Teredinibacter turnerae T7901: one gene and its partner. The protein of the gene in region 2 binds, or shares a complex with, the protein of the main gene of each other region. Links are inferred from orthologs where the notes say so. Each region holds a gene or a part of one and is shown on either strand. Other genes may lie near its edges.

The links. The genes of interacting proteins can lie anywhere in the genome.
Region 1: the proteins of TERTU_RS05170 (region 2) and TERTU_RS13640 are in contact, whole or in part, in a crystal structure (PDB 1JZD), measured with the Escherichia coli proteins. The link is inferred for Teredinibacter turnerae T7901 from one-to-one orthologs.

What each region holds. Positions count from the first base shown.
Region 1 is NC_012997.1:3,434,842-3,438,857, reverse strand. What follows is about bases 1,027-4,016. They hold TERTU_RS13640 (protein-disulfide reductase DsbD family protein), read right to left. Parts: upstream 3,427-4,016; coding sequence 1,627-3,426; downstream 1,027-1,626. Other genes in these bases: TERTU_RS13635 (N-acetylglucosaminyltransferase), read left to right, coding at 3,740-4,016; aroQ (type II 3-dehydroquinate dehydratase), read right to left, coding at 1,027-1,366. Outside these bases: accC (acetyl-CoA carboxylase biotin carboxylase subunit), read right to left, coding at 1-335; accB (acetyl-CoA carboxylase biotin carboxyl carrier protein), read right to left, coding at 352-816; more of aroQ, read right to left, coding at 902-1,026. UniProt on the Escherichia coli protein: Required to facilitate the formation of correct disulfide bonds in some periplasmic proteins and for the assembly of the periplasmic c-type cytochromes.
Region 2 is NC_012997.1:1,214,241-1,220,016, reverse strand. What follows is about bases 2,518-5,458. They hold TERTU_RS05170 (DsbC family protein), read right to left. Parts: upstream 4,432-5,458; coding sequence 3,604-4,431; downstream 2,518-3,603. Other genes in these bases: trmD (tRNA (guanosine(37)-N1)-methyltransferase TrmD), read right to left, coding at 5,055-5,458; rplS (50S ribosomal protein L19), read right to left, coding at 4,651-5,007; TERTU_RS05175 (homoserine dehydrogenase), read right to left, coding at 2,518-3,425. Also shown: TERTU_RS05185 (hypothetical protein), read right to left, coding at 1-537; thrC (threonine synthase), read right to left, coding at 680-2,095; more of TERTU_RS05175, read right to left, coding at 2,106-2,517; more of trmD, read right to left, coding at 5,459-5,776. UniProt on the Escherichia coli protein: Acts as a disulfide isomerase, interacting with incorrectly folded proteins to correct non-native disulfide bonds.

The sequences.
Region 1 (4,016 bases), 2.2 Mb from region 2 along the record:
AGGCGGATAACGTCTGCATCCGGGCCGATAAAAACGAAACCGCTTTTTTGCACACGCTCAGCGAAATCAGCATTTTCTGCCAGAAAACCGTAGCCGGGATGCACCGCAACGGCGTCGGTGACTTCCATGGCTGCAATAATAGCGGGGACGTTAAGGTAGCTGTCTGATGACGCGTTGGGGCCGATACATACAGATTCGTCCGCCAGGCGCACATGTTTTAGATCGCGGTCTGCTTTGGAGTAGACCGCCACAGTTGGGATATCGAGTTCGCGACAGGCGCGCAGGATGCGCAGTGCAATCTCGCCCCGGTTGGCAATGAGGACTTTGTTAAACATGATGGCTACCCCGCTCTTAGTTAATGACGAGCAGAGGTTGGTCGTACTCTACAGGCTCTCCATCTTCCACCAGAATCGCTTCCACCACACCGGATTTATCGGCTTCTATCTGGTTCATCATCTTCATCGCTTCAACGATGCACACTACATCGCCAGCTTTTACAGACTGACCGACTTCGACAAACGCCGAAGCACCGGGGCTTGGCGAACGGTAGAAGGTGCCAACCATAGGGGACACCACTTTGTGGCCTGCCACTTCCGGGGCTTTTTCTTCACTCGGAGCGGGCGCAGCGGCCACGGGGGCTGGTGCAGGTGCCGCGGCAACCGGCGCAGGTTGAAATACTGTTTGCATGGGAGCGGCGGCTGAGCGCGCACCACCACGGCTGATGCGAACAGATTCTTCGCCTTCTTTAATTTCCAGTTCTTCGACGTTGGATTCCTCCAACAATTCGATCAGTTTTTTGATTTTGCGAATGTCCATTGTGTCCTCTCAGTAGCTGTGTGCTGTGACTAGGTCTGTGTTTTGTTGTTGCGGGAGGAATGTCGGCACTCCTCCGGTACGATATTCAGCTGTGTTTTTGTTCGGGCTTGTTTTTATCCAGATAATTGAATGCCGCTTGCAGCGCGAGCTCATAGCTCTGTGAGCCAAATCCGCAGACCACTCCGACCGCGATGTCGGAAAAATAGGAGTGGTGACGAAAGGCTTCACGGCTGAATACATTCGATAAGTGGCATTCAACAAAAGGGATACCGACGCCTGCAAGCGCATCGCGCAGGGCGACACTGGTGTGCGTAAACGCAGCGGGGTTGATCACGATAAAGTTAACGCCTTCCCTGCGTGCGTCGTGGATTCGGTCTATCAACTCGTATTCGGCGTTGCTTTGCAGAAAATGCAGATGATGGCCCCGCTCAAGGCAAAGCGTCATAAGCTTCTGGTCGATATCTGCAAGGGTTTCTCGCCCGTAGATTTCGGGTTCCCGGGTACCTAGTAAGTTAAGGTTTGGCCCGTGAAGCACCAGAATAGTAGCCATGAAAATTCCTGTGCCTTAAGAAAGTTTTTAACGACTTAGCTTAAGAAAAATGAGGTTAAAAGCGCAGAAATGTCTCGACTTGCGTGTAAAAACGCTGTTTCGAGATGTCTGGAGGGGATTGTGCCTAATTTGGCGGCTGATGTCTATGGGTGATTGCCGTTTTGCTGACAATCACCGCATTTTGCTTCAATATTCCCGACGTTCATGAAATTAGTGGTTGTTATATGATCGAAGTCGGTTTGGATAGCGCTGGTGTTTTTTTACTCCACCGCGCGATCGATTGCGTTGATTACGGCTTTTGGCGTGAGTAATTGTGGCAGGATCTCAGCGTCGCCGCCACCTGCAGGGAACATTAAGTACAGAGGAATCCCGCTGCGGTTAAACTCAGCCAATAGTGCTTCGATTTCGGGGTTGGCATTTGTCCAGTCTCCAATCAGCAGGTTAACGTCTTTATCTAATGCGTGATTGAAGAAATCCTGTGAACTGAAAGCGACCCGTTCGTTCACTTTGCAAGTGATACACCAATCTGCCGTCAGGTTCACAAATACCGGTTCGCCCTGTTCACGCAATTCATTGAGTCGCTCCATGGAAAAGGTCTGCCACTTGTCGTAGGTCCCGGAACTCGTGGCCTTGTAGTCGGTAAGATGCCAACTGAAGTGCGCAACCGCGAGCAGGCTCACCAACACAAGGCCGCGATTGATCCAGCGTAAGATCGTCGATCTTGGTTCGAACTGCGTCAACCATAGGGCAAAGTAGAGGAATAGGGCGCCTAGCAGCGCCATAGCGGTGCCCGTCACCCCACTTTGGTTACCCAGTACCCAGAGAAGCCATACGCAGGTTGCCAGCAGCGGAAAGGCGAGTACTTGTTTCAGTACATCCATCCAGGGCCCGGGAGAGGGTAAATAACGCGCAAGCGCGGGGCTGTAACTTAGCGCAAGGAAGGGGAGCGCCATGCCGAAACCGAGGCAGGCGAAGACCAAAAGCGCGAGGGGGGCTGGCTGCGTAAGGGCAACGCCGAGCGCTGTGGCCATAAACGGTGCGGTACAGGGGCTGGCGACCACGGCCGCAAGTACGCCGGTAAAAAAGGATGCGCCGAGTCCATCACCGGTGGTCAGTCCCTGGCCTGCCCCCATCAAGCTGGTGCCGAAATGGAATGCGCCAAACAGGCTCAGTCCCATCACTAAAAACAGGTATACGAGAATCACAACAAAAAGGGGCTGTTGCAGCTGAAATCCCCAGCCGAGCGCTTCGCCGGTGTGTCGGGCTACCAGAATAATACTCGCTGCGATTAAAAACGAGATCACCACGCCAAGGGTGTAGGCCCAGCCGTGCAGATGCTGCTTGCCATCCTGGTGATTATTGGAGGCAAAGCTAAGTGCTTTCAGGGAAAGGACCGGGAATACGCAAGGCATCAGGTTAAGAATGAGTCCGCCAAGCAAAGCACCAAGCAAAATTAACGGGTTAAAGGGTTGCGATGGTGAAGCTGGTGTTTGCTCTTGAGCCGAAGGCTTCTGTGTTACAGCTGTGCTCGCGCTGGACTCTATGGTCGACTCCGGTGTCTCAACAACAATGCCGTCAGTATCCACCTGGAAGTACTGTTTGCGCGGTGGGTAGCAGAGGCCTGCATCAGCACACCCTTGTGAAACCAGTAGTAATTCGTAGGGAGGCTTGATAGAGGGCGGAGCACTTTTGAAGGTGGTATTGTCGTAATACACCTCGAGCTCTTTTTGATAGTAATCGTCGTACTTGCGTAGGCCAGGGGCGAATTGCAGCTCGAGCTCTTCGCGCTGCTCAGTGTTGTAGGCTTCCATTTTGAAGCGGTGTTGGTACAGGTAGTAACCTGGCGCGATGGTCCAGTCTGTTTCCAGGCTGTTATTGTGGAGTTCGACATTCGCCTGATACGCCTGGTCCACGCTCAGGAAGTCATCATTGTTGCTGCTCGCACCAAAATTGTAGGTATCGCCGTATGCCTGAAAAGCGACGAATAATAAGCTCAGTGAGAGAAAATAGCGCAGGGAAAATTGCGTTGCCGCGGAGGCTTTGAAAAAATAGCGAGTCATAGTATTACGGCTTGTGTGTTATGTTGCGTCAAATTGACGGGGTCTAGTGCCTACTTATCAACCGTAGCTCAGAGACCTCCGCGGCTAAGCGGAGTTCATTCTAAGTGAAACCCAGGCCTACATTGGCGTCATAATTCACAGATTAGTTTAGGGGTTTTCCACAATGCGGGCGCCTAGCGCTTTAATTTTTAGTGTTGGACTGGCGGCAGCCATCGTCGTTTTGAGTGGTTGCGGGGCTTCCGTTGTCGTGAAGGAGACCCCACTTCCACCGTCAGAGTCTGTACCTGTGGCCAGGACCGCAAAGCAGGTTTTGGTGGAAAATCTGTTAGTTCAGGCTGAGCAAGCGTTTCGCAAGGGTCACCTGACCGAGCCTGCGCACAACAATGCTTATGATCGATTTCAATCGGTACTTCTCCTCGATCCTGCCAATTCTGAAGCGCGGGCGGGTTTGCAGGCGATGGTTATCCAGTTTGCCGAAGGTGTTCGGCAGGCGTTGGCTCGCAGCCGGACCCGCGAAGCGGGCGTGCTGCTACGTGAAGCGGAGGCGTATTTTCCGGAGCACCAGCTGCTAGCCGACCTGCGCCGGGAAA
Region 2 (5,776 bases):
AACCTGAACGCCAAGCGCCCGGCATTGACCGACCACCTCACCGAGCTTGAGGTAATCACGCCAGTTGGACCAAGTGTCCAGATATCGCTGCGAATTTGCCAAACCGTGATGGCGCGCAATCGATTCGAACAATTCGATCAACGCGACTATTAATCGTGAGTGCTGGCTGAAACTGTCCTCTGGTCGCAACTCGCGGCCGCGAGCAGACAGGCTGGCCCAATGTCGAGTGATACCTTGCCAGTCTTCGTTGTCGGCAAGCCACTCGTCGAGACCACTCATGTGGCGCATATCGATCACCACCTGATGACGCAGAATGTCGAGCTGCTGCAACGAAGAACTGATTCCCGCATGTCGCGCAATGCTCTGGCCGCGGTGCTGTTGTATGTGAGTAAGCAGCACTCTTCCTGCCTGCAGGAGCTGAATCCCCAATAATAAACGGCGGCGACGCTGGTCTCGCATACTGAAAACCAGTGTTAGAAAAGACAACGCCAGTACCGATCCTATCAATATGGCGGCAAATAGAAATGACTCAAACATGGTGGCTCCGCAGCTCGATCCTCAAGCATTGGGCAAAAATTGTTCCACTAACGCGCGACCGAAAGAGTATCAGTGGGCACGGCGAAAAATCAGGGGAGGGATAGGAAGGCAGTCACTCTGCCTTCCTAAAGTTGGTTTTAGTTTAGCCTGAAATGTTTTCGCGGATAAACAATTGAACCTGAGACAGATCATCTGCAATTACCTGATACCGCTCTTCGCGAGTGAACAGGTCCTGCATATGAAACGGGAGCGCAGGGTCCGAGGTCTGCCCTGCTTGTTTTACTGCTTCTGGGAACTTCGCCGGATGGGCAGTTGCTAGGCAAACCATGGGCGTACTGTTATTGCGACGCGTCTGACGCGCCGCCTGCACGCCAATCGCAGTGTGCGGGTCGAGCAGATATTCGGTCGACTCAAATACAGATCGAATCACATCGACTGTTTCATCATCGCCTACGCGATAACTGCTGAACAAAGCACGAGCCTCAGCCAGCACCGCATCATCCAACACCATGGAGCCTTCAGATTTAAATGTTTCCATCAAAGCGCCGATTTTGTTGCCGTCTCTACCGTGCAAATCGAACAACATACGTTCAAAGTTACTGGAAACCATGATATCCATACTAGGCGACAGCGAGTGCACCAAAGCTTGCTTCGAGTGATCGTTCTCACTGATACAGCGATGAAGAATGTCGTTGCTGTTGGTGGCAATAACCAGCTGCTCGATTGGCAGGCCCATACGCTTGGCAAGATAACCCGCGAATATATCGCCGAAATTTCCCGTAGGTACAGAAAAAGACACAGGCCGATGAGGCGCGCCCAATGCCAGGCCAGCGTAAAAGTAGTAAACAATTTGCGCCATGATGCGCGCCCAGTTGATGGAGTTTACCGCGACCAGCTGGCGCCCTTCAGGTAAAAACGATTGATCCGCAAAACTGGCCTTCACCATGTTCTGGCAATCGTCAAAGTTGCCCTGCAAGGCAATATTGTGCACGTTGTCTTCAAGCACCGTGGTCATTTGACGACGCTGCACATCCGACACTTTTTGATAGGGGTGAAGGATAAAAATATCCACATTCTCGCAATCACGGCAACCTTCGATTGCTGCAGACCCGGTATCGCCGGAGGTGGCACCCATAATTACGACTTTCTGATCCCGTTTTTTCAGCACGTAATCAAGCAGGTGCCCCAAAAACTGCAGTGCGAAGTCTTTGAATGCCAGAGTAGGCCCTTGGAACAGCTCTAGCACCCACTCGTTGTGCCCGGTTTGCACCAAAGGTGCGATCGCCTCATGACGAAAGCCCTTGTCTGCACTGGTTTTGTATGATGCGGCGATGAGCCTTTTTAGGTCGGCTTCAGGTATTTCGCCCTCTACAAACGGACTGATAATTTTTAATGCAAGTGCTTCGTAGCTGAGGCCCGCCCACGAGGCGATCTCTTCCTGCGAGAACTCCGGTAGCGTTTCTGGAACGTAAAGGCCGCCGTCGGTCGCCAGCCCGGTTAAAACCACATCTTCAAAATTGAGCGCAGGAGCCTGCCCACGCGTGCTGATATATTTCACCTGACAATCCTTATTTTAATGATTCAACTCGGATACGAACGACATTCCCCTGAATGGGTGACAGACTTTCAATTTGCTCAATCGCCTTGTTCACTTGCTTCTCTATTGTGCGATTGGTCAGCAGGATAACGGAAACATGCTCTTGCCCTTCTTTGGGCTCTTTTTGAATCAACGCTTCGATGCTGATGCCGGCTTCGCTAAAGATCTGTGTCACGCGTGACAAAACACCTGGCTGGTCCAGTGCAGAAAGCCGCAGGTAGTAAGCCGACTCGATCTCTTCAATCGGTAAGATGGTGTAGTCGTGCAGGTGATCTTCGCCGTACCCTAAATGAGGCACCGCAGTTGCGTCCTCGCTAACGTAACTGGAGTTAACCATGCGGCTAACATGCACGATATCTGAAATAACGGCGGAAGCTGTTGGCTCTGCACCGGCACCAGCACCGTAGTATAGGGTTGGCCCCACTGCGTCACCCTTAACAACCACCGCATTCATAACCCCATTCACATTGGCGAGCAGCCGCGACTGCGGGATCATCGTTGGGTGTACCCGCAACTCAATGCCCTTACCCGGCAGCCGGCGGGTAATGCCTAAATGTTTGATGCGATAGCCGAGTTCGTCTGCGTAAGCCACGTCCTCCGGCCGAATTTGGCTGATTCCCTCAGTAAAGACTTTGTCGAATTGCAACGGCATACCGAAGGCAATCGAGGCGAGGATCACTAGTTTGTGCGCAGCATCGATACCTTCTACGTCAAACGTCGGGTCGGCTTCCGCGTAGCCTAACGCCTGCGCTTCTTTAAGCACATCATCGAACTGGCGTCCTTTGTCGCGCATTTCGGTCAAAATGAAATTACCTGTGCCATTGATAATGCCCGCCAACCACTCAACCTTGTTTGCTGCGAGACCTTCGCGCAGAGAGCGAATGATAGGAATACCACCGGCAACCGCGGCTTCATAGGAGATAGTGACGTTATTACTTACCGCTTCGGCGAACAGCTCATTGCCGTACTCAGCAATAAGCGCCTTGTTCGCGGTTACCACATGCTTGCCATTGCGAACGGCCTGGAGTACCAGGTCTTTGGCGACCGTGGTGCCACCAATCAGCTCCACAAGAATGTCGACATTGGGGTCATTTACAACAGCGAAAATATCGTTGCTCACGGTTACGCCAGTCAAATCGCAATCCTCTCGGGTGCGACGTGCGCCAATATGGGTAATTTTAATCTCGCGTCCTGCTTTGGCGTTAATATCTTTGTTGTTCCGCGTCAGAACGTTAAACGTCCCACTGCCAACTGTACCCAGGCCACATATGCCGACATTTACCGGTTTCAAAGCATTATCCTCAATGAATAGCGTGGAGCACTCTGCCCCTCTAAAAAAGAAACGCAACCTTACTGACGCGAAGATAGCCTGTCAATGCGCCGCAACAAGCGTTTCCAGACTATTTCCAATGCCTTCCAGGCACAAAAAAGGGGCCTTATCGGCCCCTTAATGAACTCATACAGGATTATTAGCTGCCGCTTGTTACACCAATGCGCTCAGCCAGGTTTTTGGCAGGCATATAACCAGGGATCAGCACGCCAGAATCCAGAACTATGGCGGGGGTACCCGTAACGCCCATTTGCTGGCCCAACTCGTATTCGCTGGCGACCGGGTTGCCTTCACATACGTTCATAGCAATATCCTCACGGTTCTTCAGCGCAGTCAACGCTTTGCGAGGATCGTCAGCACACCAGGCTGAAGCGATTTTTTGATAGGACATAGAATTAAGTCCAGCGCGGGGATATGCCAGATAACGCACTTCAATGCCCATATCGTTCAACGCAGGCACTTCACGATGCAGCTTCTGACAATAGCCACAATCCACGTCAGTGAATACGGAAATACTGGCCTTTACCTCTCCTTTAGGCGAGAAAACAATGGCATCATCTTTATTAACGGTAGCCAGAAGGTCCTTGCGCAGCCCTGTCATGGACTCGTCGGTCACATTAACAATTTTTTTGCCATCAAGGTGCAGCATTTGGCCATCAATGAAGTACTGGCCGTTCTCCTCCATGTAAATAATCCCTTTGCCCATGATCTGGACTTCATACATGCCAGGAATAACCGATGGTTGAATTTTACGAATGCGCAGATTTTCGTTCGCCACCATCAGGCTCTTACGGATATTTTCTTCCGCCTGAGTAGCAGATACTTGCGTTGCAGAAGCTGCAGGTGCCGGGTCTTTGGCAGATGCTTGGCTGCTCTCTGCTTCGCTTTTGCACGATATCAGTCCTGCCAGAGATAAACCCAGCAGGGCCACCATGGTTCGTGAGAAATATGGGGTTAAAGTGTTCATACAGTCCTCTTAAATCGTTTCGTCGTTATTATTCTTGTCGAAGGGTCACGCCGGGCTACTAACAAAAGGCCGAAGTTGTGTTGTTGGAACCTCGAAGTCTACCATGGTTCCATTGCTAGCCGTCTATGCTAACAAGTTTCCTCAGGGGGGGAGAATCTGTGCTGCAGAGCGAGAAGTAACGCACACAAAAAAGGCGGCCAATGGCCGCCTTCGATAAACTTAGTTGAGCTTCTCTTTGATTCGAGCAGCCTTACCGGTCAGTTCACGCAAGTAGTACAACTTAGCCTGACGCACATCGCCGCGACGCTTCACAGTGATGCTCTCAACCTGCTTGCTGTGGGTCTGGAAAGTACGCTCAACACCAACACCGTGAGAAATTTTACGCACAGTGAAAGCGGAGTTCAGGCCGCGGTTGCGAATACCGATTACAACGCCTTCATATGCCTGCAAGCGCTCGCGGTTACCTTCAGTTACCTTCACTTGAACAACCACGGTATCACCGGGGCTGAACTCTGGAAGCTCTTGCTTGAGCTGCTCGTTTTCCAGCTCCTGGATAATTTTGTTCTTAGAACTCATGGTGTGCTCCTGATTTCTGTGTAGCCTCGCGGCTAGAAAAGGTTAATTCAATTAACGCCGTTGTGCTGACTGATAAACTCGTCTAGGAGCTTCTGCTCAAGCTCGGTCAACGCCAGCGCCTCTAGTAAATCCGGCCTTCGCAGCCAGGTTCGCCCAAGCGACTGCTGCAAACGCCAAAGTTCAATTCTTTTATGATCCCCACTCATCAACACAGCGGGAACCTCATCCTCACCCACTTTTTCCGGGCGGGTGTAGTGCGGGCAATCCAATAAACCCGTCTCGAACGAGTCCTGCTGAGCAGAAAGCTCGTCACCGAGCGCACCAGGCAATTTGCGGATTAAAGCATCCAACAGCACCATTGCCGGCAATTCACCACCGCTCAGCACATAGTCGCCAATCGAGAGCTCTTCATCGACATAACGCTGGATAAAACGTTCATCAATGCCCTCATAGCGGCCGGCGACCAAAATAAGGTTTTGCTGGCAAGACTCTGTGTCAGCGTTCGCAAGCTCATCGACCTTGGCTTTGCCCAGCCGCTGCCCCTGTGGAGACAGATATATCACCCATGCTTGCTCTCTACGCACATTGAGACGCTCGCAAGCATGCTCAACTGCCAGCGCCAGAGGGCCAACGCGCATTACCATTCCTGGGCCACCGCCATATGGGCGATCATCCACTGTCTGATGCTTGTCCGAGGAGAACTCCCGCGGATTGATCAGTGTCAGTTCAAGCAGCCCCTGCTCGAGTGCTCGTCGCGTGATGCCGCTGT